Regions from separate parts of the Cronobacter sp. 153480017-3 genome, predicted to be linked through region 4. Evidence: predicted binding sites of a transcription regulator. Region 4 holds the regulator's gene; each other region holds the start of a gene.

Region 1 (7,594 bases), on a different contig from region 4:
GGACACCTACGATCAGCAGACTATCCAGTTTGACGATCAGGTGGATGTGGTGTTTGAACTTGAGCCTTCTCAGGCGCAGAGCGGTACGGCGAATCAGAATGGTTCGGGAAGCCAGGGCACTGCGCCTGCGGCGACCAACGCGCCATCACAGCAGTAAACGAAAAACCCGCCATCCGGCGGGTTTTTTAATCCTGACGCAACACTTTGTGGCCGTATTCCAGCAGCGCATCGGTAACCTTGCGCATCATTCTGCTTTCCGGCGCAAATCGGTGCCAGAAGAGCATCCGGCGCTGGTACAGCCCCGGCGTGAGATCGATAAGCTCACCGCTTTGCAGCTCTTTTTCAATTTGCAGGTGCGGGATCATACAGCACGTAGTGCCCTGACGGGCCAGCTGTACGAAGGCTTCTGACGAGTTAACGATGTGGCAGGGCACGCTGCCTGGCGGCAGATCGAAATTCTGCTGTAAAAACGCCTGATGCATATCATCCAGATGGTCGAACGCGACGGCGGGCGCTTTCAGAAGCGACGCGCGCGTCACGCCGTTTGGAAAGTAGCGATCGGCAAAAGGTTTCGAGGCGACAAAGAGATAGTCCAGCGCGCCCAGTTGATCGACAAGGCAGCTTGGCAACGCCTGCGGCTGAATACTTACCGCGCCGACCACTTCACCGCGGCGCAGCCGCTCCTGGGTGCGGGTTTCATCTTCCACCTGCAAATTAAGACGCACTGGCGAATCCGCCAGCACGGGGGCCAGCGCGGGCAAAAGCCAGGTCGCGAGACTGTCGGCGTTGACCGCGAGCGATAGCAGCAGCGGCGTTGAACCGGTCTGTTCATCGCCCAGCCACTCTTCTTCCAGCAGCTCAACCTGGCGCAGCAGAGCCAGCAGCTTTTGCCCTTGCTCGGTCGGGCGCGGTGGCACGGTGCGCACCAGCAGCGGCTGGCCGAAGGTGTTTTCCAGCTGTTTAATACGTTGTGACACGGCGGACTGCGTAATACACAGCTTTTGTGCGGCGCGCTCAAACCCGCGCTCTCTGATTACCGCATCCAGCGCCTGTAGTGTTCTGTAGTCCGGGCGTTTCATCTCTCTGGTGTGCTCCCTGTCTCGTTATGTTCCGCACTATGACATAAATTTGCACCGGATACAGACCCAAACGCAAACATCGGAGCTGTGCCGCAGAATGACTCCCCCATTGCCCGGCGGGTTGTTTTATAATGCGGCACAGTTTTTACACCACAGGCAAAACTCTCATGACGCAGGATGAACTTAAAAAAGCCGTCGGCTGGGCCGCACTGAAGTACGTCGAGCCGGGCACGATTGTCGGCGTAGGCACAGGCTCCACCGCCGCGCATTTTATCGACGCGCTGGGCACCATGAAAAACGAGATTGAAGGCGCGGTTTCCAGCTCTGACGCCTCCACCGCAAAGCTCAAAAGCCTAGGCATTACTGTTTTCGATCTTAACGAGGTGGATTCTCTGGGCATCTATGTCGATGGCGCAGATGAAATCAACGGCCAGATGCAGATGATCAAAGGTGGCGGCGCGGCGCTGACGCGCGAGAAAATCATCGCGTCGGTGGCACAAAAGTTCATCTGTATCGCGGATGCGTCCAAACAGGTGGATGTGCTCGGCACTTTCCCGCTGCCGGTGGAAGTGATCCCGATGGCCCGCAGCGCGGTCGCGCGTCAGCTGGTGAAGCTCGGTGGTCGCCCGGAGTATCGCCAGGGTGTGGTGACGGATAACGGCAACGTGATTCTGGACGTTTACGGTTTAACCATTCTCGACCCGATCGCACTGGAGAACGCCATCAACGGCATTCCGGGCGTCGTAACCGTTGGTCTGTTTGCGAATCGCGGCGCGGACGTGGCGCTCATCGGCACTGCCGATGGCGTGAAAACCATCATAAAATGATCTGACGGGGCGCTCCGGCGCCCCTGCGGTTAAAAAAATTCCCCTGCGTTAAATTTGGTGACATCTCTCACATTTTTGTTTCCATCCTGTTAATCCTTCCGTCATATTTCTGCCATGCGACATTTTCTTCTGCCTTTTATCTCTGCGTGATGTTTCTTCAACGTCGCGACGCAAACGTTCATATTGCCGGGAACGCAAATTTTGATATGTTGGCAGAAGGCTGGCTTATTTCAGCTTCATAACAGTTCAGACAAGACAGGGTCGGGAAATGGCAAAAGTATCGCTGGAGAAAGACAAAATTAAATTCTTGCTGGTGGAAGGGGTTCACCAGAAAGCCATCGATAGCCTGCGTGCCGCAGGTTATACCAATATCGAATACCACAAGGGCGCGCTCGACAGCGAACAGCTGAAAGCGTCCATCCGCGATGCGCACTTTATCGGCCTGCGATCCCGTACTCATCTGACTGAAGAGATTTTTGCCGCGGCGGAAAAACTGGTGGCGGTCGGCTGCTTCTGCATTGGCACCAATCAGGTGGATCTGGACGCGGCGGCGAAGCGCGGCATTCCGGTCTTTAACGCGCCGTTCTCCAACACTCGTTCGGTGGCCGAGCTGGTCATTGGCGAGCTGTTGTTGCTGCTGCGCGGTATTCCGGAGGCGAACGCTAAAGCGCACCGCGGTATCTGGAATAAAGTCGCGACGGGTTCGTTTGAAGCGCGTGGTAAAAAACTCGGCATTATCGGCTACGGCCATATCGGCACTCAACTCGGTATCCTCGCGGAATCGCTGGGGATGAACGTGTTTTTCTATGATATCGAAAGCAAGCTGCCGCTCGGTAACGCCACCCAGGTGCAGCATCTCTCCGATCTGCTCAATATGAGCGACGTGGTGAGCCTGCACGTGCCGGAAAACGCGTCCACCAAAAATATGATTGGTGCTGAAGAGCTGGCGCTGATGAAACCCGGCGCGCTGCTGATTAACGCCGCGCGTGGTACGGTGGTCGATATCCCGGCGCTGTGCGAGGCGCTTTCCAGCAAACATCTGGCCGGTGCCGCGATTGACGTTTTCCCGGTTGAGCCTGCGACCAACAGCGATCCGTTTAACTCGCCGCTGTGCGAGTTCGACAACGTGATCCTGACGCCGCACATCGGTGGTTCAACCCAGGAAGCGCAGGAAAACATCGGTCTGGAAGTGGCGGGCAAACTCGCGAAATACTCCGACAACGGCTCTACGCTCTCGGCGGTGAATTTCCCGGAAGTTTCTCTGCCGCTGCACGGCGGAAGCGTCAGCCGTCTGCTGCATATTCATGAAAACCGCCCGGGCGTGCTGACCGCCATCAACCAGATCTTCGCCGAGCAGGGCATTAACATCGCGGCGCAGTATCTGCAAACTACGCCGCAGATGGGTTATGTGGTGATTGATATTGATGCGCCGGAGGACATCGCGTACAACGCACTGCAAAGCATGAAGGCGATTCAGGGCACGATCCGCGCGCGTCTGCTGTATTGATGTTGATGTTATAAAGCCGGGCATTTTACCCGGCCTGCTGAAACAGATGTTGAGCCGGGTTAGCGTAAGCGACCCGGCTTTTTATTTCACCAGCGCCAGATTTTCGTCGGCGTCACTACCACTGGCAGTGGAATGTCCCACTCCTGCACAGGCAGGCTTTCTACCTGCTGGCAGTCGTGCGCGTAGCCGACCGGCAAGAATCCGTGCGCGCGCCAGTTTTGCAGCGTGCGGTCGTAAAAACCGCCGCCCATGCCGAGGCGCTGCCCTGTGCGGTCAAACGCCACCAGTGGCGTGATAAGCACGTCGAGACGGTCTAACGGCAGCACATGGCGCACATCAAGCGCAGGCTCAAGAATTTTCAGACGATTCGTGGCGAGCAGGCTGTCCGGCAGGTAACGCAAAAACAGCAAATTGCCGGGGCTGAAAGGGTGAAGTACAGGCAGGTATACCTGTTTTCCGGCGCGCCACAGGCCTTCGATCAGCGGTCGGGTATCGAGTTCGCCATCAAATGAGAGAAACACCGCCACGCTTTTGGCTTCCACCACCGGCGCGAAGCCCAGCATACGGGCAGCGGCCTGTTCAGCGAAATGCGCCTGCTGGTGAGCCGTCAACGCGCGACGCTTCTGGCGGATTTCTTTACGGATGTGCTGACGAAGGTCTGAAGTAACGGGAAGTTCTGTCATGGTAGTAGAAGAAGGGGAATCTCCGAGATGCCGCCGCAGGCTGTAACCCTTGAACCCGCGGTTCAAGGTGAATGCGTCGTCACGGTTTTCAGGCTTCTCGGACGAACCGAGCATGCTCACCAACCGTGGAGCGTCACATTCTGTTTTTTTGAAATATCGGCTCAGGGGACTGGCCCGCTTGCGAACATCTCAGAGAAATTTTTTGCTTCACGGTCACTCTACCATAGTAGACCCAGAAGCGTTATTCAAACTTAGGCTCCGCTCTTTCGCTTATGCGACCTTGCTCAAGTAATGCTTGTTCAATGGTCTGCTGGAGCATCCGGATACGCTGTTCCATGTTGGCCGCGTAGTCACGGGTTTTCACTTTTTCCTGAGCGAGCTCATAACAGATGTTTAATGCTGCGATGAAAACTAACTGCTCAGTATTGGTGACTCTAGTGCGAACTTTCAGATCTTGCAACCGTTGATTCAGCTCGTCCGCAGCCTGATTCAGTGCATCTCGCTGTTCAGGCGGGCAATTCACCCGCAGTGAACGCCCAAAAATTTGGATATCGACTGGTTGTGCAGACATTCCACTTTCCTGCTGTTGACTCGCCAACCATTCGCGCCGGGGCTGCGAAGGGGCGACACTATAGCTACCCTGATATGAAGACACAAGCCCTTTTCTGGTATCACCAGGGCACGAAGTGGTAGCATAACACGAACTCATCCTCCCAACGACGACGAATGCGCATGTCTATACAGAACGAAATGCCTGGTTACGACGAGGTCGGCCAGTTGCTTAATCAGCAAGGCGTGGGCCTGACCCCCGCAGAAATGCACGGCCTTATCAGCGGAATCCTGTGCGGCGGCAATCATGACAGCAGCTGGCAACCGCTACTGCACGACCTGACCAACGAGGGGCTGGCGTTCGGCCAGCAGCTCGCTCAGGTGCTGCGTCAGCTGCACGCCGCCACCAGCGATACGCTGGAGGATGACGGTTTTCTGTTCCAGCTCTGGCTGCCGGACGGCGACGATGTCTCGGTCTTTGATCGCGCCGACGCGCTGGCAGGCTGGGTAAACCATTTCCTGTTGGGCCTCGGCGTCACCCAGCCGAAGCTCGACAAAATCACCGGCGAAACCGGCGAAGCCATCGACGATCTGCGCAACATCGCTCAGCTCGGCTATGACGAAGGCGAGGATCAGGAAGAGCTGGAGATGTCGCTTGAGGAGATCATCGAGTATGTGCGCGTCGCGGCGCTGCTCTGCCACGACACCTTTACGCGCCAGTCACCGACCGCGCCGGAAGTGAAAAAGCCCACGCTTCACTAACATTCGTTTACTCAGGAGGTGCAATGACACAGCAAGAGTTTCTGCGACGCCGTCAGGCGTTGCTGGCGAAAATGGCTCCGGCCAGCGCGGCGCTGATTTTCGCCGCGCCGGAAGCGACGCGCAGCGCCGACAGCGAATACCCGTACCGTCAGAACAGCGATTTCTGGTACTTCACCGGCTTCAATGAACCCGAAGCGGTGCTGGTGTTGATCAAAAGCGATGAAACGCACAGCCACAGCGTGATTTTCAACCGCCTGCGCGATAAAACCGCGGAAATCTGGTTTGGCCGTCGTCTCGGCCAGGAGGCTGCACCGGCGAAGCTTGGCGTCGACCGCGCGCTGGCGTTTAACGAAATCGACGAGCAACTGTATCAACTGCTGAACGGGCTGGATGTGGTCTACCACGCGCAGGGCGAATATGCCTACGCCGACACCATCGTGTTCACCGCGCTGGATAAACTGCGCCGCGGCGCGCGTCAGAATCTCTCCGCGCCCGCCACCCTCACCGACTGGCGGCCCTGGGTACACGAAATGCGCCTGTTTAAATCGCCGGAAGAGCTGGCCGTTATGCGCCGCGCCGGCGAAATCAGCGCGCTGGCTCATACCCGCGCGATGCAGAAGTGCCGTCCGGGCATGTATGAATACCAGCTCGAAGGCGAAATTCTGCATGAGTTCACCCGCCACGGCGCGCGCTTTCCGTCTTACAACACCATTGTGGGCGGCGGCGAAAACGGCTGCATCCTGCATTACACCGAAAACGAAAGCCAGCTGCGTGACGGCGATTTAGTGCTTATCGATGCGGGCTGTGAATACAAAGGCTACGCGGGCGATATCACTCGTACCTTCCCGGTGAACGGCAAATTCACACCCGCTCAGCGCGCAGTTTATGACATCGTGCTGGAATCGCTCGAAACCGCCCTGCGTCTTTTCCGTCCAGGCACCTCGATTCAGGATGTGACCGGCGATGTGGTGCGCGTGATGGTGAAAGGGCTTATCGGGCTTGGCATTCTGAAAGGCGACGTGGAACAGCTGGTCGCCGAGAACGCGCACCGTCCGTACTTTATGCACGGGCTCAGCCACTGGCTGGGGCTGGATGTGCATGATGTCGGCTTCTATGGCCCGGATCGCTCGCGCATCCTGGCGCCAGGCATGGTCATCACCGTTGAGCCGGGACTTTATATCGCACCGGACGCCGACGTGCCTGAAGAGTACCGCGGCATTGGCATCCGTATCGAAGACGATATCGTCATTACCGAAACCGGCAATGAGAACCTGACCGCCAGCGTGGTGAAATCGGCGGACGATATCGAAGCGCTGATGGCGGCGGCGCGTCGCTCATGAGCGTGATTATCGCCGGCGGCGGCATGGCTGGCGCGACACTGGCGCTGGCGCTCTCTCGTTTTACTCATGGCGCATTGCCGGTGCATCTGGTGGAAGCCAGCGCGCCGGAATCCGCCGCGCATCCGGGCTTTGACGCCCGCGCCATCGCGCTTGCCGACGGCACCTGTCGTGAGCTGGCGCGCGTTGGCGTCTGGCAGGCGCTCGCGCCCTGCGCCACGCCTATCACCACCGTTCACGTCAGCGACCGCGGCCATGCCGGTTTTGTGACGCTGAACGCGCGCGATTACCAGACGCAGGCGCTGGGGAACGTGGTGGAGCTGCACGACGCCGGGCAGCGGCTCTTCAGCCTGCTGCGTAAAGCGCCAGGTGTTCATCTGCACTGCCCGGCGCGCGTGACGGCTATTACACGTCGTGACGAGACAGTCAGCGTACAGCTTGATAACGGCGAGACGCTGGAAGGGCAATTGCTGGTCGCGGCTGATGGTTCGCGCTCGTCTATTGGCGCGCAGTGCGGCATCGAGTGGCGTCAGCAGCCTTATCATCAGGCGGCAATCATCGCGAATGTCGCGACCGCGCTGCCGCATCAGGGCCGCGCGTTCGAGCGTTTTACCGAACACGGCCCGCTGGCGCTGTTGCCGATGTCGGGCGGTCGCAGTTCGCTCGTCTGGTGCCATCCTCTCGATAAACAGGCCGAGGTGCTTGGCTGGAGCGATGAGCGTTTCTGCCGCGAACTCCAGACCGCCTTTGGCTGGCGGCTGGGGCGCATTACACACGCGGGCGCGCGCAGCGGTTATCCGCTCGCGTTAAGTCTCGCCTCGCGGGTGATTTCTCACCGCACGGCGCTGGT
Region 2 (7,594 bases), on a different contig from region 4:
GATTTTCCTGCTCAATCACATCCAGCACCGCGTGCGCTGCCGCGACCGCCAGCGGGTTACCGGCGTAGGTGCCGCCAAGGCCGCCCGGCGCAGGCGCGTCCATCACCTCCGCGCGCCCGACCACGCCCGAGAGCGGCATCCCGCCCGCGAGGCTTTTCGCCATGGTCAGCAGATCCGGCTTCACGCCGTAATGCTCCATCGCGAACAGTTTGCCGGTGCGCGCAAAGCCGCTCTGCACCTCATCGGCAATCAGCAGAATGCCGTGCTCGTCGCACAGCGCGCGCAGAGCCTCCATAAACGCTGGCGGCGCGACGTTGAAACCGCCTTCGCCCTGTACCGGCTCCAGCACAATGGCCGCCACCTGATCCGGCGCGATATCGGCTTTGAAAATACGCTCAAGGCTCGCCATCGCGTCGTCCACCGACACGCCGTGCAGCGCGTTCGGGTATTGCGCGTGGAACACCGAGCCCGGGAACGGGCCGAAGCCGATTTTGTACGGTGCCACTTTGCCGGTGAGCGCCATCGTCATAAACGTGCGCCCGTGAAAGCCGCCGCCGAAGGTGATTAAGCCAGGGCGACGGGTATACGCGCGCGCGATTTTCACGGCGTTTTCCACCGCTTCCGCGCCGGTGGTGAAGAACGCGGTTTTCGCCGGGCCGTCAATCGGCGCGCAGGCGTTGATGCGCTCCGCAAGCGCCACATAGCTTTCGTAAGGGACTATCTGGTACGCCGTGTGCGTAAAGGCGCGCAGCTGGTTTTCGATGGCCTCCACCACGCGCGGATGGCGATGGCCGGTGTTCAGCACCGCAATCCCCGCTGCGAAGTCGATAATCTCGTTGCCTTCCACGTCCCACAGGGTGGCGTTGTCGGCTTTTTCGGCATAGAAGCCGCACATGACGCCGACGCCACGTGGGGTGGCGCTCTGACGACGTTGGTTCAATTCTGAATTTTTCACCCGCATTCTCCTGCTGATAAACGTCACTTTTTAGCAACAAACCTGAAACAGTGACGTTTATTTACCCAGGCTATGGCCCTATAATCGAGTACCAGTTTCGAATAAATGAGGGATCCAATTGCATTCTTTAGTGTGCGATCTCTTATTGCTTCGCCTCGGCGAACAGCGCGATGAACGCCTGCATAAGCGGCTTTATAACGCGCTGCGCCTGACTATTCTTGACGGCAGCCTGCCTGCGCAAAGCCGCCTGCCCGCCTCGCGGGATCTCGCCCAGCAGCTTGGCCTTTCTCGCAACACTGTGTTAACAGTTTATGAACAATTGCTCGCAGAAGGATATGTGACCTCTCGCGCCGGCAGCGGCACGTTCGTCGCCGGAATGCTGCCGGACAGCCTGTTATCTGCGCCGCCGGTGGCCCAGGGGCAGCACGATCGCGTTGCGCATGCGGAGTTCTCCTCGCGCGGGAAAACGCTGCTCGGGCAGGTCAGCGCCAGCCCGAAACAGTGGGGCGCGTTTATCCCCGGCGTGCCGGACGTACACGCCTTTCCGCATCAGCTTTTCAGCAAAATTCAGGCGCGGATCAGCCGCCGTCCCAGCCCGCAGCGCCTCACCTACAGCTGTCAGGGCGGCACGCCGGAGCTACAGCGCGCGCTGGTGGATTATCTGCGGGTGTCGCGATCGGTTCACTGCACGGCGGATCAGGTGTTGATCACCGAGGGCATTCATCAGGCTATCGACCTGGTGGCGCGTATGCTGTGCGACGGCGGTGATACGGCGTGGGTGGAAGAGCCCTCGTACTGGGGCATCCGCCATGTGTTGCAGATGAATGAGGTAAACATTACGCCGGTGACGGTCGACCGCGCGGGCATGGTGCCGCCGGAGAGCGCCGGAACACCGCCGCGGCTGATTTTCGTCACGCCGTCGCACCAGTATCCGCTGGGCGCGGTCATGAGCCTTGAGCGGCGTCAGCGCCTGTTAACGCTGGCGCGCCAGACCGGCAGCTGGATCGTGGAAGACGACTACGACAGCGAATTTCGCTTTTCCGGCCAGCCGATCCCGGCATTGCAGGGGCTGGTGGCGGACCCGCCGGTGATTTACATCGGCACCTTCAGCAAAACGCTCTATCCGGGCCTGCGCATCGGCTATGTGGTACTGCCGCGCGCGCTGGCACACGAGATGAAAACCGCGCATGCCGAGCTTTATCGCGGCGGCCATTCGATTATCCAGGCGGCACTGGCAGAGTTTATCGAGGCCGGGCATTACAGTGCCCACATCCGGCGGATGCGGCTGCTGTATGGCCGTCGCAGAGCGTGTCTGACAACGCTGATTACGCGCTATCTGGGGCCGGAGGCGCTGTCGGATTTCAGCGATAACGCCGGGCTGCATCTGGTGCTGAATCTGCCGGATGACGCGGACGATGTGGAGATAGCCCGTCTTGCCAACGCGCGCGATATTCTGGTGCGCCCGCTGTCGCGCTATTACCTGACGGAAAACCGGCGTCGCGGCCTGCTGATGGGATTCGCCTGCGTGGCGGAGGAGAAAATGGAGGGCGCATTTAAAGCCCTGCTGGCATGTATTGAAGCGGCTTACCCGGCGCTTTTACGCCGCGCATAAAACAAAACACCCCGCTTAAGGCGGGGTGTGTCATCAGGCTGACGCGGCTTACGCTTCTATCGCGGCACGCAGCTTTTTCATCGCGTTTTTTTCAAGCTGACGCACGCGTTCGGCTGAGACGCCGTAGCGGTTGGCCAGTTCCTGCAACGTGCTTTTGTTGTCTTCATCCAGCCAGCGCGCGCGAATAATCTGCTGGCTGCGCTCGTCGAGACCCTGCATGGCGTCGGTCAGTTTGTCGGCGGCGTGTTCTTCCCAGTTGTCATCTTCAATGCCGTCGGCAAAGTTAGAAGACTTATCCTGAAGGAACAGCACCGGAGCCATCGGCTGGCTGTCACCCGCGTCGTCGTCCGGGGACATGTCAAAGGTCATGTCCTGCGCGGCCATACGCGATTCCATTTCACGCACGTCTTTGCTGGAAACGCCCAGCTCGCGGGCCACCATTTCCACTTCGTCCTGGTTAAACCAGCCCAGACGCTGCTTGGTTTTACGCAGGTTAAAGAACAGCTTACGCTGCGCTTTGGTGGTGGCGACTTTCACGATGCGCCAGTTACGCAGCACATATTCGTGGATTTCAGCTTTGATCCAGTGCACGGCGAAAGAGACCAGACGCACGCCCACTTCCGGATTGAAGCGACGCACCGCTTTCATCAGGCCGATGTTGCCTTCCTGGATCAGGTCCGCCTGCGGCAGGCCATAGCCCGCGTAGTTACGAGCGATATGAACAACAAAACGCAGGTGAGACAGGATCAGCTTTTTCGCTGCTTCCAGATCGCCCTGGTAATGCAGCTTTTCAGCCAGTGCCCGCTCTTCGTCTGCCGACAACATCGGCCAGGCGTTGGCCGCCCGGATATAGGAATCCAGGTTACCGACCGGGGCTAAAGCTAAAGTTTGCATTTCTTTGGTCATTCAAATCCTCTCAATCGACATCGGACTGGCGTTCGTCCCCATCAGGCAACAAACGGGCCAGCATGTTTGAGCAACGAGAATATCAGCCACTCTTTTATCAGACCGTGAATTTATCCACAAGTTCACGTAAGGCTTGTGAATAAATTACGCACAAAATGTGACATTGCTATGAAAAAGCGTGGGCAGGAGAAGCGGAAGTTCACGGTACGCATCCCCTGCTGACGGGAACTCGTAGCAGGGGATGATTATAACAAATATTTTTTACTCGGGGGTAAAGTGACGTAAATGTTGCACGGTGGCAAGCCAGGCGGCCGCCCAGCCGATCATGGAACAGACCAGCAGCAGCAACAGACACTCATCGAAGGATAACCCGCTGATTTCAAAGGTGGTGCCAAAAACTTTCGCCACATCCGTCACGGCGGCGGATAACCGCATCACCAGGATTTCTGACAGAATCAGTGAAAGTAATGCGCCGGTAAACCCGAGCAGCGCGCCGCCGTACAGGAAGGGACGCAGGATAAAACCATCCGTCGCGCCAATGAGTTTCTGCACGTTGATGGTGTCACGGCGCGCAAAAATGCTCAGGCGCACGCTGTTGCCGATAACCAGGAACACGGCCGCGACCATCAGTACGCCTATCATCGCCGCGACGCGCCCGACCAGCCCGGTGAGCGCCGACAGCCGCGCAAACCAGCTGTCATCCATGCGCACTTCGTCTACGCCCTGAAGCTTCGCCACGCGGTCACGCAGCGTGTTGAGCGCTTCGCTGCTCTGGAAATCGAGCTTCGGCTCGACCACCACCACGGCGGGCAGCGGGTTTTCTTCCAGCATATCCAGCGCGCCGCCAAAGCCCGACCAGTTGCGGAATTCGCCAAGCGCCTCGTCACGCGAGAGGTAATTGACCTTCGCCACGCCCGGCTCGGCCTGGAGCTGCCCCACCACCTGCTGCGCGGCGTTATCGTCGAGCGTTTTATCGAGATAGACCGTAATCTGCGGCGACGGATAATATTGCGTCGCCGCCTCGCTAACGTTCTTATAAACCATGTAGCAGACGCTCGGCAGCGTCAGCGAAATGGCAATCACCATCACCGTTAAAAACGTGGCGAGCGGTTTGCTTTTCAGATCGGCAAGCGCGCCCTGCCAGGCGTAACGCACCTGTTCATTGATGCCGCCCTGACGCGATTTGCCTTTGGTGTTGGAGCCTTTATTTCGCTTCTGCACAGGCCGTCCTGTTTCACCGGAAGAACGCTGTTTACGGAAATTATCCAGTTTGTTGCTAAAGCGCCGGATTTCATTCAGCGCGTCACGTTTATTCACCAACACGGCCTCCATGCAAATGCCCTTCGCTCAGGGTGAGCACCGGGTAGCTGCGCCGTGAGATAAGCCCGGTGTCGTGCGTCGCCATTAATACCGTCACCCCGACGCGGTTAAATTCTTCGAAAAGACGCAGAATGCCTTCCGAGAGGGCGTCATCCAGGTTGCCCGTCGGTTCATCCGCCAGCAGCACGGCCGGTTTATTGACCACGGCGCGGGCGATGCCCACGCGCTGCTGTTCGCCGCCGGAAAGCTGAATCGGGAAGTTTTTCGCTTTGTCCAGCAGACCGACCTTATCCAGCGCCGCCGATACGCGACGGCGAATATCTTCGCCGCTGGCACCCGCGATAATCAGCGGGATCGCCACATTATCGTAGACCGTTCTGTCCATCAGCAGATGGTGATCCTGGAAAATCATGCCGATCTGACGACGCAGGAACGGCACTTCACGGTTTTTCAGACGGCTTATCTCATGGCCGCCAAACCAGATTTTCCCGGCGCTCGGCCGTTCGATACCGCAAATCAGCTTCAGCAGCGTACTCTTACCGGCGCCGGAGTGGCCGGTAAGAAATGACATCTCGCCAGGCCGCAGGTGGAACGTCACCCCCTGCAGCGCTTGTCTCCCACCGAGATAGGCTTTGCTGACATGTTCAAAGCGAATCATGGTTAATCCTCTCGGGCAAAAAGTGCCTCAATAAAGTCGCCCGCGTTAAACGGACGCAAATCTTCAATACGTTCGCCCACACCAATGTAGCGAATCGGAATACCAAACTGATCGGCCACTGAGAAGATCACGCCGCCTTTGGCGGTGCCGTCAAGCTTAGTGAGCGTAATGCCGGTCAGCCCTACCGCCTCGTGGAACAGCTTCGCCTGGCTTACGGCGTTCTGCCCGGTGCTGGCGTCGATAGTCAGCATCACTTCATGCGGCGCGTTCTCGTCGAGCTTTTTCATCACGCGGACGATTTTTTTCAGCTCTTCCATCAGGTGCGATTTATTCTGCAAACGCCCGGCGGTATCGGCAATCAGCACATCTACGCCGCGCGCTTTCGCCGCCTGGATGGCGTCGAAAATCACGGAGGCGGAATCCGCGCCGGTGTGCTGCGCGATAACCGGAATGTTGTTGCGCTGCCCCCAGACCTGGAGCTGCTCCACCGCGGCGGCGCGGAAGGTATCGCCCGCCGCCAGCATCACCGATTTGCCCTGTTGCTCAAACTGACGCGCCAGTTTACCGATAGTGGTGGTTTTACCCACGCCGTTGACGCCAACCATCAGGATAACAAACGGCGTTTTGCCTTCGACATTCAACGGCTCGTCCACTTTCGCCAGGATCTCGCCCATCTCTTCTTTCAGCAGGCCGTAGAGCGCCTCGGCATCGCGCAACTGCTTGCGGCTCGCGCCTTCGGTGAGGTTGGCGATGATTTTACGCGTGGTGTCCACGCCCACATCGGCAATCAGCAACTGCTCTTCGAGCTCCTCGAACAGATCGTCGTCGATTTTTTTGCCGCGGAACAGACTGATAAATCCGGAACCGAGATTTTCTTTGGTTTTCAGCAGGCTGCGTTTAAGGCGCGCGAAGAAACCCTCTTTAGTGGGTTTTTCCTGCTCCGCGACCGGCGCGGTTTCTTCCTCTTCCGGCTCGGTTTCCAGCGCCGCTTCCGGGTCAGCCGCCAGCGCGACTAATTCTTCTTCGCTAATCGGCGCGTCTTCAGCAATCTCGTGTGCATCGTGCGGCGCTTCCACCGCAGGCTCGACGGCTTTTTCTTCAACAGCCGCATCTTCAATGACGTCTTCTTCAACGATCGTTTCCGGGGCCGCGTCTGGCTGTGGTTCAGCGACAACTTCAGGCGCAAGCGCTACCGGCGTGAGGTTTTCTTCCTGCTCCGGCAGCCACTCTTCCGCTTGTGCAACCGTTGGTTTTACGGCTTCCGGCTCGGGTTCTGGCTGAACCGGCGTCTCAATGGTTTCCGGCTGCGCGGCCTCTTTTTCTTCATGAACCACGCTTTCGCTGACGGCCACGACGTCATCGGCGAATTTTTCAGACTCGGCCAGGGAGTGCGTGGTCTCCTGCGCGGTCGTTTGCGTCTGCGAGTCAGGCTCAACTCGCGCTTCTGTCGCCGCGGGTTGTTCTGTTACGTGTTGTTCTTGTTGTTCGGCTTCCGTTTCTGCCTGCTCTTTCTGGCCAAAACCCAGCCAGGAAAAAAAGCCACGTTTCTTCTCTTTTGCCATTGGCGAATGCACTCCTCGCGGTTAATACATGGCGCAGTCCCGTCGTCTGGCTCAGGGTACTGAAAAAATTGCGAATGAATAAGTGAGTCTACCACTTTCCCGCCGGGGCGGCATACCGCCGCACGGAGGTTTCGCCCGCCCGTTTGCGCCGCTAGAATAGCAGCCTGAACAGAAAAGCGTGTGAGCATAATGAAGAAACCAACCTCCTCGGGTAGCGGCCAGATCCGCATTATTGGCGGACAGTGGCGCGGCAGAAAACTGCCGGTGCCTGACAGCCCCGGTCTGCGCCCCACCACCGACCGCGTGCGCGAAACCTTATTTAACTGGCTGGCGCCGTATCTGGTGGGCGCGCGCTGTCTGGACTGCTTCGCCGGCAGCGGCGCGCTGGGCCTGGAGGCGCTCTCCCGCTACGCCGCCGACGCCACGCTTTTAGAGATGGAACGCAGCGTCGCGCAGCAGCTTCAGAAAAACCTTGCTACGCTCAAATCCAGCGCAGCAAAGGTAGTGAACACTAACACACTTAATTTTCTGAACCAGAACGGCGAGCCGCACGACATCGTGTTTGTCGATCCGCCGTTTCG
Region 3 (7,594 bases), on a different contig from region 4:
TCTCCATGCAGGAGATCGAATCCAGCTCCAGCAAGATCGACAACATTATCGGCATTATCGAAGATATCGCCTTCCAGACTAACATCCTGGCGCTCAACGCCGCGGTGGAAGCCGCCCGTGCGGGTGAGCAGGGTCGAGGTTTTGCGGTGGTGGCAAGCGAAGTGCGTAATCTGGCGCAGCGCTCGTCGGTGGCTGCGAAGGAGATCAAAGAGCTTATCGAGCAGTCCGGCGAGCAGGTGGTGCTGGGCAGTGACCGCGTGGCGCGCGCGGGCGAGAGCATGAAGCGCATTATCGGCTCGATTAAACAGGTCTCTGAGCTGATGTCAGAAATCGCGCTCTCCACCGGCGAGCAGAGCCGTGGAATTGAGCAGATTAACCAGGCCGTCGCGCAGATGGATTCCGTTACCCAGCAGAACGCCGCGCTGGTGGAAGAAGCCTCTGCCGCCGCCCACTCGCTGAAAGAACAGTCACAGCTGCTCAATCAGGCGGTCGCGGTATTTAAACTGAGCTAACGGTTGTAAAACGAGTCAGGGCAGGTGTCGGCCTGCCCTTTTTTATTGCCTTTACAGCGGCTTATCGAGCTTTATCACCCACAGTTCATTCTGCGAGGCGGGTTTTTCCAGCGGCTTAATGCCGATTTTGCTGGCAACCGGCTTGCCGTCCAGCGTCAGATGCCCCTGCCCGTCCACGTTGTAGTCATCCATCTCTTTTTTATCGCCCTGCGGCTCCAGCAGCTCTGACTGTAAACCAAAGTCGTTATCATTGATGACCGCGAGGGTTTGCGGGTCGATAAGCGCCAGCCCTTCCGCTTTTTCCTGCTGCCAGCCCAGTTCCCGCAAATCGACCGCCAGCTGTTTTGTGGCGAGCTGCACACCGCGCGCGTTGAGTTTTTCCGCATCGTCGAATTCCGGCGGCTCGGTCTTATCCAGCGTGCTCAGATCGGTGGCGTTACTGAGATCAACTACATAAACACGGTTGCGCATGGTTTTGTTCTTATCGCCGCCCTGTTCGATAAGCAAAATGCGGTGGTCGTCCAGCGCCACGATATCGCCGATTTTGGCGTCTTTGGCTTTTTTATAGACGTCGATGTCGATCGGATAACCATACATCGCGGTTTTGCCGGTAGCCGGGTCAAAACTCACCAGCCGCGTAAAGCGCGCGGTGTTTTTGGTTTTGCCGTCGATATCCAGCGTGCTCTGTACCGCCGCGATAATGCGCCCGTCCGGCATCCGGGTCAGCCCTTCAAAGCCGCGGTTAGGCTGACGCCACTTAATGATATTTGGCAGTCCGCCGGCCACGCCTTCTTCGCCCTTGCCCGCCTGCGGGCCCTGTTTAGCGAGGATCGCGCCGCTGGCGTCAACATGAATAATAAACGGACCATATTCGTCACACAGCCAGTAGCCGCCCTTGCCGTCTGGCGTGATCCCTTCGGTATCCAGCCCGCGTTTATCACCGGTGAGCGTTTGCAGCGCGTCGTTAAGCGCCAGCTCGTTGGTGGCGCCGATGAGCCCGGCGGGCAGCGGCAGACCGCTGATATTGCCTTTATCGTCATGCAGCGGCATCGGATCGCTCGCCTGCGCCTGGTCTTTACTGACGCGAATGGTCATCATCAGCGGCGTGTACTCCGGGCTTGCGAAGATTTTCGACTCCTGCTTGCCCATTTTCGGCGAGTCGGCGTTGGGGCCGCGGTCGGTGACGGTCGCGAAAATCAGGTCATCGCCCTCTTTGCGTAAAAACAGCAGGCCGGAGCCCACGCCTACCGGCAGACCATTGGGAAACGCACTGGCGTAGTTGCCGGAATAGACCACGTGATCTTCCTGCGGAAACGTCACGACATAGCGTTCCACCTGCGGCGCGGCGGCAAGGGAACAGAGCGGAAAAAGCGCGGCGAAAGCGAGCGTAAGCGGTTTGAATTTCATGGTTCTCAGATCCAGAGTCGGGGTGGCACTGTTATAAGACGCAGGCGTGACAGATTAATGACAGCGTCCTTTTCTCCTGTGGATTCAGCGAGTCACCGCGTTAACCGCCGCGCATGCTGAAGCCGTGACGCTGACAAACCGGGCACACTTTCTCGCCCGGATGCCAGGCGCGCCACGGCTCGCCGCAGCGCTCGCAGCGGGCGTGATGCAACGCCCGGCGGATCAGCGGCCCGGCGTCGCCCTCCGTTATCGTTATAGCATCAACCGGGCACACCGCCGCGCAGTCGCCACAGCCATCGCAACGTCCTGTATTGAGCGTGAAATCCTGTTCGCCAAAGCATATCGCGCCGCTGGCGCATGCCCGGCCACAGGCACCGCATAGTAGGCAGCGCGTGGTATCCAGCATGACGGCGTATGCGGATAAAAACGCCCCCGCCGCACGCCGGGTGGCAACGTCGTGCGCTACGCGTGCGCGTTCACCGTCCGGGCGCAGCAGACGGCGCTTGGCCTCACCTGCCGCCGGTGAAACCGCAACACACTGCCAGCCCGGCTCGCCGCGCTTTTTCAGCCACAGGTTAAGTTCAGCCAGTGGCCGCAGCCAGAGCGTGTCACGCGTGAGATCCACCGCGACCGCGCGAATGCGGTACAGCGTGTGCAAGAGCATCAACTCCTCTGCCGCGACAGGCTGGGTAAACGGCCCGAGCAGCACGCCCTCGCGGTGAATTCGCGCCAGCGGTACGAGATCCTCCAGCGCGTCCGCCGGGCAGACAAACAGGCAGATCCCACAGCCGGTGCAGTGCTCCGGCGCGAGAATCACCTCATGATGGTGGATGCTCAGCGCGCCCGTCGGGCAGCGTTTTACGCAAACATCGCAGCGGCTTTTGGCCAGCCGTTTTCTGGCGCAGCGCGCGCCCACACAGGGTTGTGCGGGCGCTATGGTGTTGAAGAGACGCATCAGGCGTCGATGGTGAAAAACGCGAGGCGCAGCAGCAATTCGCCAAGAAGAATCAACGCACTGCCCGTCATTTGCGACGAGCGCGAGCCGTGCGGGCGCGTCAGCCCGGTCATCAGCAGCATCGCCCCTGCGGCAGAGCAGCACCAGCCCGTAAGACGCAGCCCGGCGCAGGCGTTAAAGGCCGAAAGCGGCTGTAGCGGAAAGGTCACCGGCACTACCGTTTGCGCTAAAAAGTGATAGTACGCAGGCTGAATGAGAAGCCGGATCAATACCACCGCCAGGGCCAGCAGCGAAAGGCGACGGCTTGCCGCGAGTTCTGCCTTTGCGTTAAAGGCCGGACGCAACGCGAGGCGAAGTTGTAGCACCGACGCGCCGATAAGCACGACCGAACCCAGGAACATGGCCCAGGTGTTAACGTGCTGCCAGGTCACGACCGACGCGTGGCAGTAGATGGACGCCATAGCGAACATATCTGCAAGCCCCGCCAGGGCTGTCAGCCACAGCAGCGGCCACGGTGTTGCGCGCTTCATCATCAAAAGCAAAATACTGACAGCAATCAGCGCCATAAACACGCCCGCCAGCGCAATCTCCCGGCTGAGCCAGGAGCTGGAAAGGTGGCGCAGCGCATTAAAGGCGTTCAGCGGATAACCCAGATGCAGCGTCGAGGCGAGTAAACCAAGCGCCGCGGCGATGCCTGTACAAACCAGCGCAGGCAGCGTCGCGAGCGTGTGTCGCCCCGCGCGCGGCATCTGCCCGGCGGTGAAGCAGAGCATCAGCGTAAAGCCCACTGCACCCTGCATGAACAGCGTAAAAATCACTAACGGAAACTCATGCATCGTGCTGTTCCTCCTGCTGTGCGCCCTGATGCGGCTTAATGACCAGATTGGGTCTGGTGACAGATGACGGCGGCAGCCCGTTGACGTCACAGAGCGCGCCGAAGCGTTCGCGCAGCGCGCTAATCGGGCCGAACTGAATCGCCCCGAGCGGGCACGTGGCGACGCACACCGGCGGCTCGCCCTGCGCCAGTCGATCGACGCAGAAATCGCATTTCGACATCTGCCCGGTCTGCGTATTACGCTGCGGCGCGCCGTAAGGGCACGACCAGGCGCAGTAACCGCAGCCGACACATTTGTCGGTGTTTACGCGCACGATGCCGTCGCCGTCGCGCTTGTGCATGGCGGTCGTCGGGCAGTTGCGCGTGCAGATGGGATCGGCGCAGTGGTTGCACGAAATCGATAAGGTATAAGCGAAGACGTTTTGCATCAGTCCGCCTGCGCCGGTCGGCGTGAAGCCGCCGCCATGAACTTCATAGACGCGCCGAAAGCGCCGCCCCGGTTCGAGATTATTTTTGTCTTTGCACGCCACCTGGCACGCTTTACAGCCGGAGCAGCGCGACGAATCGATAAAAAAGCCCAGCTGCTCGCCGCTGACCGGGGGATAATCCTTAAACTGGCTCATGTCTGGTTACCTCAACGAGCAGGGTTTGATGGGCATTGCCTTTGGCAAGCGGAGTGATACGCGCGCTGGTGAGCACATTCGGGCAGCCGCCGTTATCGACGCCTTCCGCGTCCGGCTGCCACCAGGCGCCTGCCTGCATCGCCACCACGCCGGGAATAATGCGCGGCGTCACGTCGGCGGGAATGCGTACCACGCCGCGATCGTTATAAATCCGCACCAGATCGCCCTGCTGAATGCCGCGCGCGCGGGCGTCCTGCGGGTTGATCCAGAGCTGCTGGCGCTGTACCTCCTGCAGCCACGGGTTGGCGTATTGCGTCGAATTGGCGCGGTTTTTCCCCTTCCACGTGATGAGCTGTAGCGGGTATTTGTCTCGCAGCGCGTCTTGTGGCCCTTCTTTCGCGGGCACATAGTGCGACAGCGCCGGGATCTCCGGGTGATTCATCTCCCAGAGCCGTTTTGAGAAGATTTCGATTTTGCCCGAGGGTGTCGGGAACGGATGGTTGTCCGGGTCGAGAATGTTCTCTTCAAACGCGACATACGGCGGCGATTTCAGGTAGACGTGCGGTTTTTTGCAAAGCCCGGCGAAATCCGGCAGGTCGTGATCCGCCAGCGCCTCGCGGGTTTTCTCCCAGATATGTTCCACCCACGCTTTTTCGCTGCGCCCTTCGCTAAAACGCGCCTCGATGCCGAGCTTGCGCGCGACCTCGCGCAGCCAGTCGTAGTCCGAGCGGCGCTCAAACTCCGGCTCCACCAGCTTTTGCGACAGCAGCAGATAGTTGCCAGTGCCCCAGGTTTCGCCGATGTTCCAGCGCTCCATAAAGCTGGTTTCGGGCAGCAGCAGATCGGCGTAGCGGGCGCTTGGCGTAAGGAAGAGATCGCTTACCACGATAAACTCGACCTTGCTTTCATCTTCCAGCACTTTCACGGTCTGGTTGATGTCCGGGTTCTGGTTCGCCAGATAGTTGCCCGCAAGATTAAAGATGAATTTGATGTTGCTGGTGAGCGTTTCAGCGCCTGTTAAGCCGTTTTCCGGCGTGACTTTCGCCGCGTCGTCGCAGGCCTGCACCCAGTTCATGATGGAGATTTTTTCCGCCACCGGGTTCGGCACGCTGTAGGGATCGGCACAGAACAACCGGTTGCCGATGCCGCCGTAGCCTGCCGCCCAGCCGCCCTTCACGCCGACATTGCCGGTGATGGTGGCGAGCAGCGTGGAGCCGCGCGCGGTGCGCTCGCCGCAGATATGGCGCTGCGGTCCCCAGCCCTGGATCAGCGCCGCCGGTCTGGTGGTGGCGTAGTCGCGGGCGAGCTGGCGGATGGTCTGCGCGGGCACATGGGTGATGCGCTCCGCCCACTCCGGCGTTTTTTTCACGCCATCTTTTTCACCAAAGAGATACGCCATCAGCGATTCGCCCGCCGGTACGCCTTCCGGCATCGTATTTTCATCAAAACCGATGGCGTGACGCGCGATAAACGCGCTGTCGTGCAGGTTCTCGCTGATGATGACGTACATCATCGCGTCCATCAGCGCGTTATCGGTGGTGGGCAGCAGCGGCACCCACTGTTCGGCGAGCGACGCCACGGTATCGGAGTAGCGCGGATCGACCACGATAAACCGCGTACCGTTGCGCTTCATCTGCTGAAAGTAGTGGTTAGTGTGACCAAAAACGGTTTCGTTCGGGTTATGGCCCCAGAGGATCACAAGCTTTGTGTCTTTGAGTGTATTAAGCGAGCTGCCGCTGGCGGCGGTGCCGTAGGTATAGGGCGTGGCGGCGGCGGTGTTTCCCATACTCACTGAGTGATAGGACTCCAGATAACCGCCGGTCAGGTTCAGTAAACGCCGCGCCATTTTGTCGCCGGAGAACGCGCCGCCGGAGACCGCCGTATCGGTGTGCATAAAGCGCGACGCCGGGCCGTATTTCGCGGTGATACGCCGCAGGTTATCGGCGATAAGCGTCGTCGCCTCATCCCAACTGATACGCTCGAATTTCCCTTCGCCGCGTTTGCCGACGCGCTTCATCGGGTATTTCAACCGGTCCGGATGGTAAACAAACTGACGATAACCGCGCCCGCGCACGCAGGCGCGCATCAGCGGCATATCAGGATCCACTTCGTTATCCGGGCAGGTGGAGATGCGCGTCACTACGCCTTCTTTAACGTGCGCGCGGATATCGCATTTGCCGCCGCAGTCAAAGGTGCTGCAGGTGGGCACGACGGTTTCCGTTTCCTGTACCTCTGCCGCGGGCGTTTGTGCTTTCGCCACGCCGGCCTGCACAAAAAGCGGCGCGGCCGCGAGCGCCGACGTGGCGCGCAGAAAGTCGCGGCGCGACAGCCCGCTTTCGTCCGGTTCATCCTTTGGGGTTAATGGTTCCATTCTGTTCCCTCATAAAAAGGGCGTATTCTGCAAAGCCCCTTAACGGGAAAGCTTGATGAGTATCAACGGGAAAAAACTGGACGGCGCGTAGCGGAAAGTTTCAGAAAAACGGGCGGGGAAAAAGATGAAAAGGAGGAAAACGGCGCCGCCTGAGCCAGCGGCGCCGTATCGGTTACTCGTGGTGCTGTTGCTCGCGGGCGTCTTTCACCTGCGCAGGCGTGACGGGTGCGGCATGGTTGCCGAAACTGCCGCGAATGTAGTTAGTCACATCCGCCGCGTCCTGGTCGCTAAGCGCCCAGCCGTAGCCTGGCATGCTGTACGGCAGATGGTTTTGCGTCACCGCCGTTTTGCCGCCCTCCAGCACCACACGCAGCAGCGTCAGCGGGTTATCGGCGTTGACGGTGAGATTGTCTTTCAGCGCCGGAACGGCGTATTCCGCCCCTTCGCCGTTGCTGGCATGACAGGTAGCGCAGTAGCGGGCATAGAGCCGATGACCGTTCTCCATTTCCGCTTTCGCCACCGTCGGCGCATCACGCTTCACCGGCTCGCTGCCCGGCAGGCTTAAGAGATAAGCCGCGATGGCGCGGTTGTCGTCATCGATCAGGTACTGCGTGCTGTTGGTGACGACCTCATCCATTGGCCCGCTGAGCGCCGCGTGCTTGCTGCGCCCGTCGCGCAGCAGCACGGCGAGATCCTCTTCGGACATTTTCAGCCCGCGCAGCGACGGCGCGTACCAGCCGTTCAGCGCCTCGCCCGCGAGGAACTGCTCGTCGCGCTCGTCAAAGGCTTTCTCCTGCATCCCCACGCCGCGCGGCGTATGGCATGCGCCGCAGTGGCCCGGCCCTTGCACCAGATACGCGCCGCGGTTCCAGGCCGCGCTTTTATCCGCGC
Region 4 (7,594 bases):
TCTCCTGGCCCGCGCGCGGCAGTTCGTCTGCGGCGAGCGACGCCGCCGGCGCGTCGCCTTCCTGTGGCAACAATGCCAGCAGCGTTTCGCAGGCGGCCAGCTGTTCGCGCAGGCGCTGCTGGCGCTCGTGATGCTGCTGCCAGCGGCGCGCCTCTTCTTCGCGTTCGGCGAACCACGGCGCGGGGTTGTCATCATCCGGCGCGGGCAGGCCAAAGGCGTCAAGCTGGTCGCGCAGCGCCGCCTGCTGCGTCTGCCAGGCCGCTTCCAGCGATGTGACCTGACGCTGCGTGCCTTCAAGCGTGGCCTCCAGCATCTGACGCTCGCGCAGCAGGTGCAACTGCTGTTCGCGGCGGGTCTGCTCGTCAAGCCAGGGGGTGAGATCGTCGCCCGGTGTCTGGGTGAGACCTGCCGCCGCGCAGAGCGTCTGCCATTGTGAGGTGAGCGCTTGCTCTTCTTCCAGCAGGCTTGCCGCTTCGCTTTCCTGCTGCTGGCGCTGTTTCATCAGCGCATCGAGCTGGCCGCGCAGCGCCGCGCCCTCGGTGCCGAGCTGCTCTTTCTCCTGCTCCAGTTGCGCAAGACGCAGGCGGCTCGCGTCGGGCTTCAGCGCCTGATACGCCTCCACGGCCGGGTGCTCGGTCGCGCCGCACAGCGGGCAGGGGCTGCCGGGTTGCAGGCGCGCGCGCTCCTCAACGAGGCTCGCGATACGCTGCTCCAGATCGCAGACTGCTTTCGCGCGCTCCACCTCCTGTTGTTTAGTTTTGTAATCCTGACGCTTTTGCGCCAGCTGCTGTTCGGCGTGCTGAATTTGCGTTTGCAGCGCGCTGTTCGTCTCCTGCAGGCGCGCTTTACGGCGCGTCAGGGGCGCAAAGGATGACTGGAGCGTTGCAAGTTGCTGGCGCAGCGGGCGCTGCTCGTTAAGCTTAGTCAGCGCCTGCGCGGCGTCCTCCGGCGAGAGCGTAAGCCCGGCGTCCGGCATCGCGTCGCGCTTGCGGCGGGTGGCGTCGAGCGTCTCGTTCAGCGCGCGTAGCTGGTCGCGGTCGCGTTTCTGCTGCGCCAGCACCGCGCGCCAGCCCGCGAGCTCGCTGCTCCAGAGGCGAAAGCGGTCATGCTCCGTCAGCCACTGGCCAAGTTGTGTGAGTTCTGCCGTCTGCGCCTGCGCCTGTTGCGCGGCGGCCTGGCGGATCTCCCGGCGGCGCTGCTGGCTTTCCTGTAAGCGAACGCTTACTTCTTCATGCTGACGACCGGTGGCGGTAAGAGCGGTTTCCAGCTCCTGACAGCGCAGCCAGGCCGGGCGCAGTTTTTCCGCCGGTAGCGCCGCTTCAAGCCGCGCGAGGTCCGGCGCGGCGGCCTGTAGTGCTTGATCTGCCGCCGCCGCCGCATGGCGCGCCGCGTCGAGCGCGCTGGCAAGCGCGGTACGCTGCGTCAGCCACAGGTGTTCTTGCTGTAACTGGCGCTGGCGGGCAAGCAGCGTTTTTTCCTCGTCAGTGAGCGCCTGCAAACCTGTGGTTAAGCTTTCCCGTTGCGCTTCGTCCAGCAGCCGCACGCCCTGCGCCTGCGATTCAAGCTTCTCAAGCTGGCTGCGGGCTTCTTTATGCTGTTCGAAAATACGCGCCGAGACCTGACCGTAGATTTCGGTGCCGGTCAGCTCTTCCAGCAGTTCGGCGCGCGCTTTGGCTTCGGCATTGAGAAACGCGGCAAACTGCCCCTGCGAGAGCATCATCGAACGGGTGAAACGGTCGTAATCCAGCCCCGTCAGCGCGGCAATTCTGTCGAGTTTGTCTTTGATTTTATCGGCGACGATTTTGCCGTCTTCGCAGCGCGCCAGCTCCACGCGCGGCGCCTGCAAGTTACCGTCCGGCTGGCCGCGCGCGCGGCTCTGGCTCCAGAAGGCGCGCCAGGCGACGCCTTTGACTTCAAACTCCACTTCCGCCAGACACTCGGCGGTGTCGCGCGTCATCAGGTCATTCTGGCTTTGCGACAGCGCGTTCAGGCGCGGCGTGCGGTGGTAGAGCGCAAGGCAGATGGCGTCGAGCAGCGTGGTTTTGCCTGCGCCGGTCGGGCCGGTAATGGCGAAGAGCCCGTTGCTCGCGAACGGTTCGGCGGTAAAGTCGATTTTCCATTCGCCTTTCAGCGAGTTCAGGTTTTTTAGCCGCAGGGTTAAGATTTTCATGCCTCGTCCTCCTCGTGCAGGCTCTCCAGCGTGCGGGCGAAGAGCGTGCGCAGGCGCGCTTTCTCCGGCTCCTCAAGCGCCTCCAGCTCCAGGCGGCGTTCAAACACCTCTTCCGGCCCCAGCTCGCTGAGCGTTTCGGTGCTCAGCGTGCCGAGCGCGCGCTCGCGCATTTCGCGGCTGCGACGCAGAAGGACAACCTCCACCGGCAGGCTTTCGGTGAGCTGGCTTATCTGACGGTGCATATCATGCAGAAACTCGCCGGTGTCGATTTCGATATCGAGCCAGACTTTTGGATCATCCGGCGCGTCGCGCCACTGTTCGAGCTGCGCGGTAATGGATTCCAGGCTGCCTTTCAGCACCGCCAGCGGCTGGCTGACCGGCACCGGCAGGGCCGTGACGTCGCGCAGTTTGCCGTCTGCAAACTCCACCAGATAAACGCTTTTCTCTTTGCCGGTTTCATCAAAGCTCAGCGCAATCGGCGAGCCGCTGTAGCGGATATGCTCGCAGCCCGCCACTTTCTGGGCGCGGTGAATATGCCCGAGCGCGATATAATCGGCGGGCGGAAAGCGGTCCGCCGGGAAGGCGTCGAGCGTGCCTATATAGATGTCGCGTACCGCGTCACTTTTGGTCACGCCGACAGTGGTCAGATGGCCGGTCGCGATAATCGGCAGATTACGGTCGCCGCGAAGCGCGCACGCGGCCTCATAGCTCTGCTGGTAGTGCAGGCTGATGGCTTCCAGCAGTTGCTGCTGCTTTTCACGGCCTGACTGCCCGCCAAGGCTTCGTAGCACGTCGCGCGGGCGCAAAAACGGCACCGGGCAGAGCACCGCGCCAGGTTCGCCGTCGCGGCGGTACAAAAGCGTGGCCTGCGTTTCTGGCGTAAGCTGCGCGCTGGCGATAACGTGGGTATTGAGGCAGGCCAGCAGTTCGCGGGATTCATTGAGCGTTGCCACCGAATCGTGGTTGCCGCCGAGCACGATAAGCGGGCAGTTCGCCGCCTGGAGTTTGACCACAAAGCGGTTATAGAGCTCACGCGCATAGCTTGGCGGCGCGCCGGTATCGAAGATGTCGCCCGCGACGATAATCGCATCTACCTGATGCGCAACCGCTGCCTCCAGCAGCCAGTCGAGAAAGGCTTCATGTTCGGCGGCGCGGCTTTTAGCGTAAAAATTTTGACCAAGATGCCAGTCTGAGGTATGCAGAATACGCATGGGATGCCCTGTGGCGAAAAAGCGAGAAGGGGATTATAAACATCCAGTACGGCGGGTGTCCTGTTTCGTCGCGCCGCCGGGTTTAACCGCCTGCGCTGACAGGTCATCTTACGGTCATCTTTTTCATAAATCTGTCATAAATCTGACGCATAATGGCGCCGCATAACATACTGTTTACTTTATTTAACAGGGCGAATCATGGCGAGACGTATTCTGGTCGTTGAAGATGAAGCACCTATCCGCGAGATGGTGTGTTTCGTACTGGAACAAAACGGCTTCCAGCCGGTGGAAGCGGAAGATTATGACAGTGCGGTGAATCAACTCAATGAGCCGTGGCCCGATCTGATTCTGCTGGACTGGATGCTGCCCGGCGGATCGGGGATCCAGTTTATTAAACATATCAAACGCGAAGCGCTGACCCGTGAGATCCCTGTGGTGATGCTGACCGCGCGCGGCGAAGAAGAAGATCGCGTGCGTGGCCTGGAGACCGGGGCTGACGATTACATTACCAAACCGTTCTCCCCGAAAGAGCTGGTGGCGCGTATTAAAGCGGTTATGCGCCGTATCTCGCCGATGGCCGTTGATGAAGTCATCGAAATGCAGGGCTTAAGCCTCGATCCGTCATCGCACCGCGTGATGACCGGCGAAAACCCCCTTGATATGGGGCCGACCGAATTCAAGCTGTTACACTTCTTTATGACGCACCCGGAGCGCGTTTACAGCCGCGAACAGCTGCTGAATAACGTCTGGGGCACCAATGTCTATGTGGAAGATCGCACCGTGGATGTGCATATCCGCCGCCTGCGTAAGGCGCTGGAGCAGAGTGGTCATGACAGAATGGTTCAGACGGTGCGCGGTACGGGTTATCGGTTCTCAACCCGTTTTTAAACCCAAAACAGGAGTGTGACGCGTGCTGGAACGGCTGTCATGGAAAAGACTGGTGCTGGAGCTGTTGCTCTGCTGTATCCCGGCGCTGGTGCTCGGGGCGATATTCGGCTATCTGGCATGGTTTTTACTGGCGGCGGTGACCGGATTGCTTATCTGGCATTTCTGGAATCTGCTGCGGCTTTCCTGGTGGCTGTGGGTGGATCGCAGCATGACGCCGCCGCCCGGCAGCGGGAGCTGGGAGCCGCTGCTCTACGGCCTGCACCAGATGCAGTTGCGCAATAAAAAACGCCGCCGCGAACTGGGTAATCTTATCAAACGCTTTCGCAGCGGCGCGGAATCCCTGCCGGACGCCGTGGTGCTGACCACGGAAGAGGGCGTCATCTTCTGGTGTAACGGCCTTGCGCAACAGCTTCTCGGCCTGCGCTGGCCGGACGATAACGGCCAGAACATCTTAAACCTGCTGCGCTACCCGGAATTCACCAGCTATCTGCGCGGCAAGGAGTTCAACCGGCCATTGCATCTGGTGCTCAATAACGGGCGTCATCTTGAGTTTCGCGTGATGCCGTACAGCGAAGATCAGCTGTTAATGGTGGCGCGCGACGTCACGCAGATGCATCAGCTCGAAGGCGCGCGGCGCAACTTCTTCGCTAACGTCAGCCATGAGTTGCGCACGCCGCTCACCGTGTTGCAGGGGTATCTGGAGATGATGCACGAGCAGACGCTCGAAGGGCCGCTGCGTGAAAAAGCGCTGCACACGATGCGCGAGCAGACCTTCCGCATGGAAGGGCTGGTGAAACAGCTACTCACGCTCTCGAAAATCGAGGCGGCGCCCGCGATGCAGCTTAACGAAACCATCGACGTGCCGATGATGCTGCGGGTGGTGGAGCGCGAGGCGCAGACGCTGAGCCAGCAGAAGCATACCTTCACGTTTGAGGTCGATCCGCAGCTTAAAGTGCTGGGCAACGATGAGCAGTTGCGCAGCGCGATTTCAAACCTGGTGTATAACGCGGTCAACCATACGCCCGCCGGGACGCACATCACGGTGCGCTGGGAGCATGTGGCGAACGGCGCGCGCTTTAGCGTGGCCGACACCGGGCCGGGGATCGCCGCGGAGCATATCCCGCGCCTCACCGAGCGTTTCTATCGCGTGGATAAAGCACGCTCGCGCCAGACGGGCGGCAGCGGGTTAGGGCTTGCGATTGTGAAACATGCGCTGACGCACCACGACGCGCGTCTGGAGATTGAAAGTACGCCCGGCAAAGGCACCACGTTTTCGTTCCTCCTGCCGGAGCGGTTAATCGTCTCCGCGCCCGCCAAAGCCGTTTCCGACGTGTAATTCGTAAAGCTTCCTTTCCAGGGCCAGCCATAAGCTGGCCTTATTCATTTTTTCGCCGCCTCTGAACGCTTTTTTCAGCGTTTGACGCTTTTTTGCTCGCGCGAATCGCCGGAGGTTTTTTACGATTTTAGATTTTATCACTGCTCTGAAACTTAGATCTGGCATAAAGGTCTGGTTTTACGATCCCGTCTTGCCTTTAAACGTTATAAGCGTTTAAATTGCGCCCCTGCTATTGCCAGACCGACTGTTTTTACCTGGTAAATCGAAAAACAATTCTTCGCCAGCGTAATCGGGAAGCATATCCCGCTGTCAGCTCTGCAAATAGCCGCGTTTTCGTCAGGTGACTGGCGATAAAAAATTAGTCAATTTCAACACCACATCCACAGGCAGTAAATCTTATGACCCATCGTTTAAAATCGCGCGACATTATCGCACTGGGGTTTATGACCTTTGCGTTGTTTGTCGGCGCGGGCAATATCATTTTCCCTCCCATGGTTGGTTTGCAGGCCGGTCCGCATGTCTGGACGGCGGCGATCGGCTTTCTTATTACCGCCGTGGGTCTGCCTGTGCTGACTGTGGTGGCGCTGGCGAAAGTCGGCGGTGGCGTTGACAGCCTGAGCCATCCGATTGGCCGCGTCGCGGGCATTCTGCTGGCGACGGTGTGTTATCTGGCCGTCGGGCCGCTGTTCGCGACGCCGCGCACCGCGACCGTGTCGTTTGAAGTGGGCATTGCGCCGCTCACCGGCGACGGCGCGCTGCCGCTGCTCATCTACAGCCTGGTCTATTTCGCGCTGGTGATTCTGGTGTCGCTCTATCCGGGCAAACTGCTGGATACCGTGGGCAACTTCCTGGCCCCGCTGAAAATCATCGCGCTGGTGGTGCTGTCGGTGGCGGCGATTGTCTGGCCGGCGGGCGATATCAGCGTGGCGACAGATGCCTATCAGAAAGCGGCGTTTTCTAACGGCTTCGTGAACGGTTATCTGACGATGGATACGCTCGGCGCGATGGTGTTCGGGATTGTTATCGTCAACGCGGCGCGTTCACGCGGCGTGTCTGATTCTCGTCTGCTGACGCGCTACACCATTTTCGCGGGCCTGATGGCGGGCGTCGGCCTGACGCTGCTCTACCTGGCGTTGTTCCGTCTGGGCTCTGACAGCGCGACGCTGGTGGATCAATCCGCCAACGGCGCGGCGATTCTGCATGCGTATGTTCAGCACACCTTCGGTGGTGCGGGCAGCTTCCTGCTGGCGGCGCTGATCTTCCTCGCGTGCATGGTGACGGCGGTCGGCCTGACCTGCGCCTGCGCCGAGTTTTTCGCGCAGTATCTGCCGCTCTCTTACCGCGCGCTGGTGTTTATCCTGGGTCTCTTCTCGATGGTGGTGTCGAACCTTGGCTTAAGCCAGCTGATTCAGTTCTCCATTCCGGTGCTGACGGCCATCTATCCGCCATGTATCGCACTCGTTGTGCTGAGCTTCACCCGCGGCTGGTGGCATAATTCGGGCCGTGTTATCGCCCCGGCGATGGCGGTCAGTCTGCTGTTTGGTTTGATTGATGGGGTGAAAGCCTCCGCGATAAGCGGTATCCTTCCGGCCTGGACTCAGAAACTGCCGATGGCGGATCAGGGGCTGGCCTGGCTGCTGCCGACCGTCGCGATTACGCTGGCGGCGGCGCTCTGGGATCGTGCGGCCGGACGGAGCGTGACAACCACCGCTCACTGATCGTCGGTTGATTGTTGAACCACGGGGCCTGGCTCCGTGGTTTTTTATTGTATGACGTGGTACTGGAAAGATGGAAAACGAGAACAAGCTCAAGCGCGGATTGAGTGCAAGACACATCCGCTTTATGGCGCTGGGTTCAGCGATTGGCACCGGCCTGTTTTACGGCTCGGCGGACGCCATCAAAATGGCGGGTCCGAGCGTACTGCTGGCTTACATTATCGGCGGCGTGGCGGCGTATATCATCATGCGCGCGCTTGGCGAAATGTCGGTG

Evidence for each region. Region 4 encodes PhoB, which activates phosphate uptake and scavenging genes when phosphate is short. Its sites were predicted from a motif close to CTGTCATAAAACTGNCNNAT; they were not measured.
Region 1: the regulator PhoB is predicted to act here: its motif matches at 2,132-2,151, upstream of serA (phosphoglycerate dehydrogenase).
Region 2: the regulator PhoB is predicted to act here: its motif matches at 3,629-3,648, upstream of rpoH (RNA polymerase sigma factor RpoH).
Region 3: the regulator PhoB is predicted to act here: its motif matches at 1,964-1,983, upstream of ACUW6V_RS00350 (esterase-like activity of phytase family protein).

The regions. Positions count from the first base shown of each region.
Region 1 is NZ_JBSEYN010000003.1:244,958-252,551, reverse strand. Features, by position in the region: gene ACUW6V_RS09030 (oxidative stress defense protein) at 1-157, shown strand, start outside; gene argP (DNA-binding transcriptional regulator ArgP) at 186-1,079, opposite strand; gene rpiA (ribose-5-phosphate isomerase RpiA) at 1,247-1,906, shown strand; gene serA (phosphoglycerate dehydrogenase) at 2,175-3,413, shown strand; gene ACUW6V_RS09010 (5-formyltetrahydrofolate cyclo-ligase) at 3,500-4,096, opposite strand; RNA gene ssrS (6S RNA) at 4,112-4,295, opposite strand; gene zapA (cell division protein ZapA) at 4,338-4,667, opposite strand; gene ACUW6V_RS08995 (YecA/YgfB family protein) at 4,829-5,407, shown strand; gene pepP (Xaa-Pro aminopeptidase) at 5,431-6,747, shown strand; gene ubiH (2-octaprenyl-6-methoxyphenyl hydroxylase) at 6,744-7,594, shown strand, end outside.
Region 2 is NZ_JBSEYN010000004.1:149,352-156,945, forward strand. Features, by position in the region: gene ACUW6V_RS11480 (4-aminobutyrate--2-oxoglutarate transaminase) at 1-955, opposite strand, end outside; gene pdxR (MocR-like pyridoxine biosynthesis transcription factor PdxR) at 1,074-2,567, shown strand; gene rpoH (RNA polymerase sigma factor RpoH) at 2,616-3,473, opposite strand; gene ftsX (permease-like cell division protein FtsX) at 3,735-4,790, opposite strand; gene ftsE (cell division ATP-binding protein FtsE) at 4,783-5,451, opposite strand; gene ftsY (signal recognition particle-docking protein FtsY) at 5,454-7,013, opposite strand; gene rsmD (16S rRNA (guanine(966)-N(2))-methyltransferase) at 7,203-7,594, shown strand, end outside.
Region 3 is NZ_JBSEYN010000001.1:70,665-78,258, reverse strand. Features, by position in the region: gene ACUW6V_RS00355 (methyl-accepting chemotaxis protein) at 1-512, shown strand, start outside; gene ACUW6V_RS00350 (esterase-like activity of phytase family protein) at 564-1,919, opposite strand; gene ACUW6V_RS00345 (4Fe-4S binding protein) at 2,020-2,874, opposite strand; gene ACUW6V_RS00340 (dimethyl sulfoxide reductase anchor subunit family protein) at 2,874-3,710, opposite strand; gene ACUW6V_RS00335 (DMSO/selenate family reductase complex B subunit) at 3,703-4,332, opposite strand; gene ACUW6V_RS00330 (DMSO/selenate family reductase complex A subunit) at 4,319-6,703, opposite strand; gene ACUW6V_RS00325 (c-type cytochrome) at 6,876-7,594, opposite strand, start outside.
Region 4 is NZ_JBSEYN010000007.1:125,833-133,426, forward strand. Features, by position in the region: gene sbcC (exonuclease subunit SbcC) at 1-2,170, opposite strand, end outside; gene sbcD (exonuclease subunit SbcD) at 2,167-3,381, opposite strand; gene phoB (phosphate response regulator transcription factor PhoB) at 3,580-4,269, shown strand; gene phoR (phosphate regulon sensor histidine kinase PhoR) at 4,292-5,605, shown strand; gene brnQ (branched-chain amino acid transporter carrier protein BrnQ) at 6,004-7,323, shown strand; gene proY (proline-specific permease ProY) at 7,394-7,594, shown strand, end outside.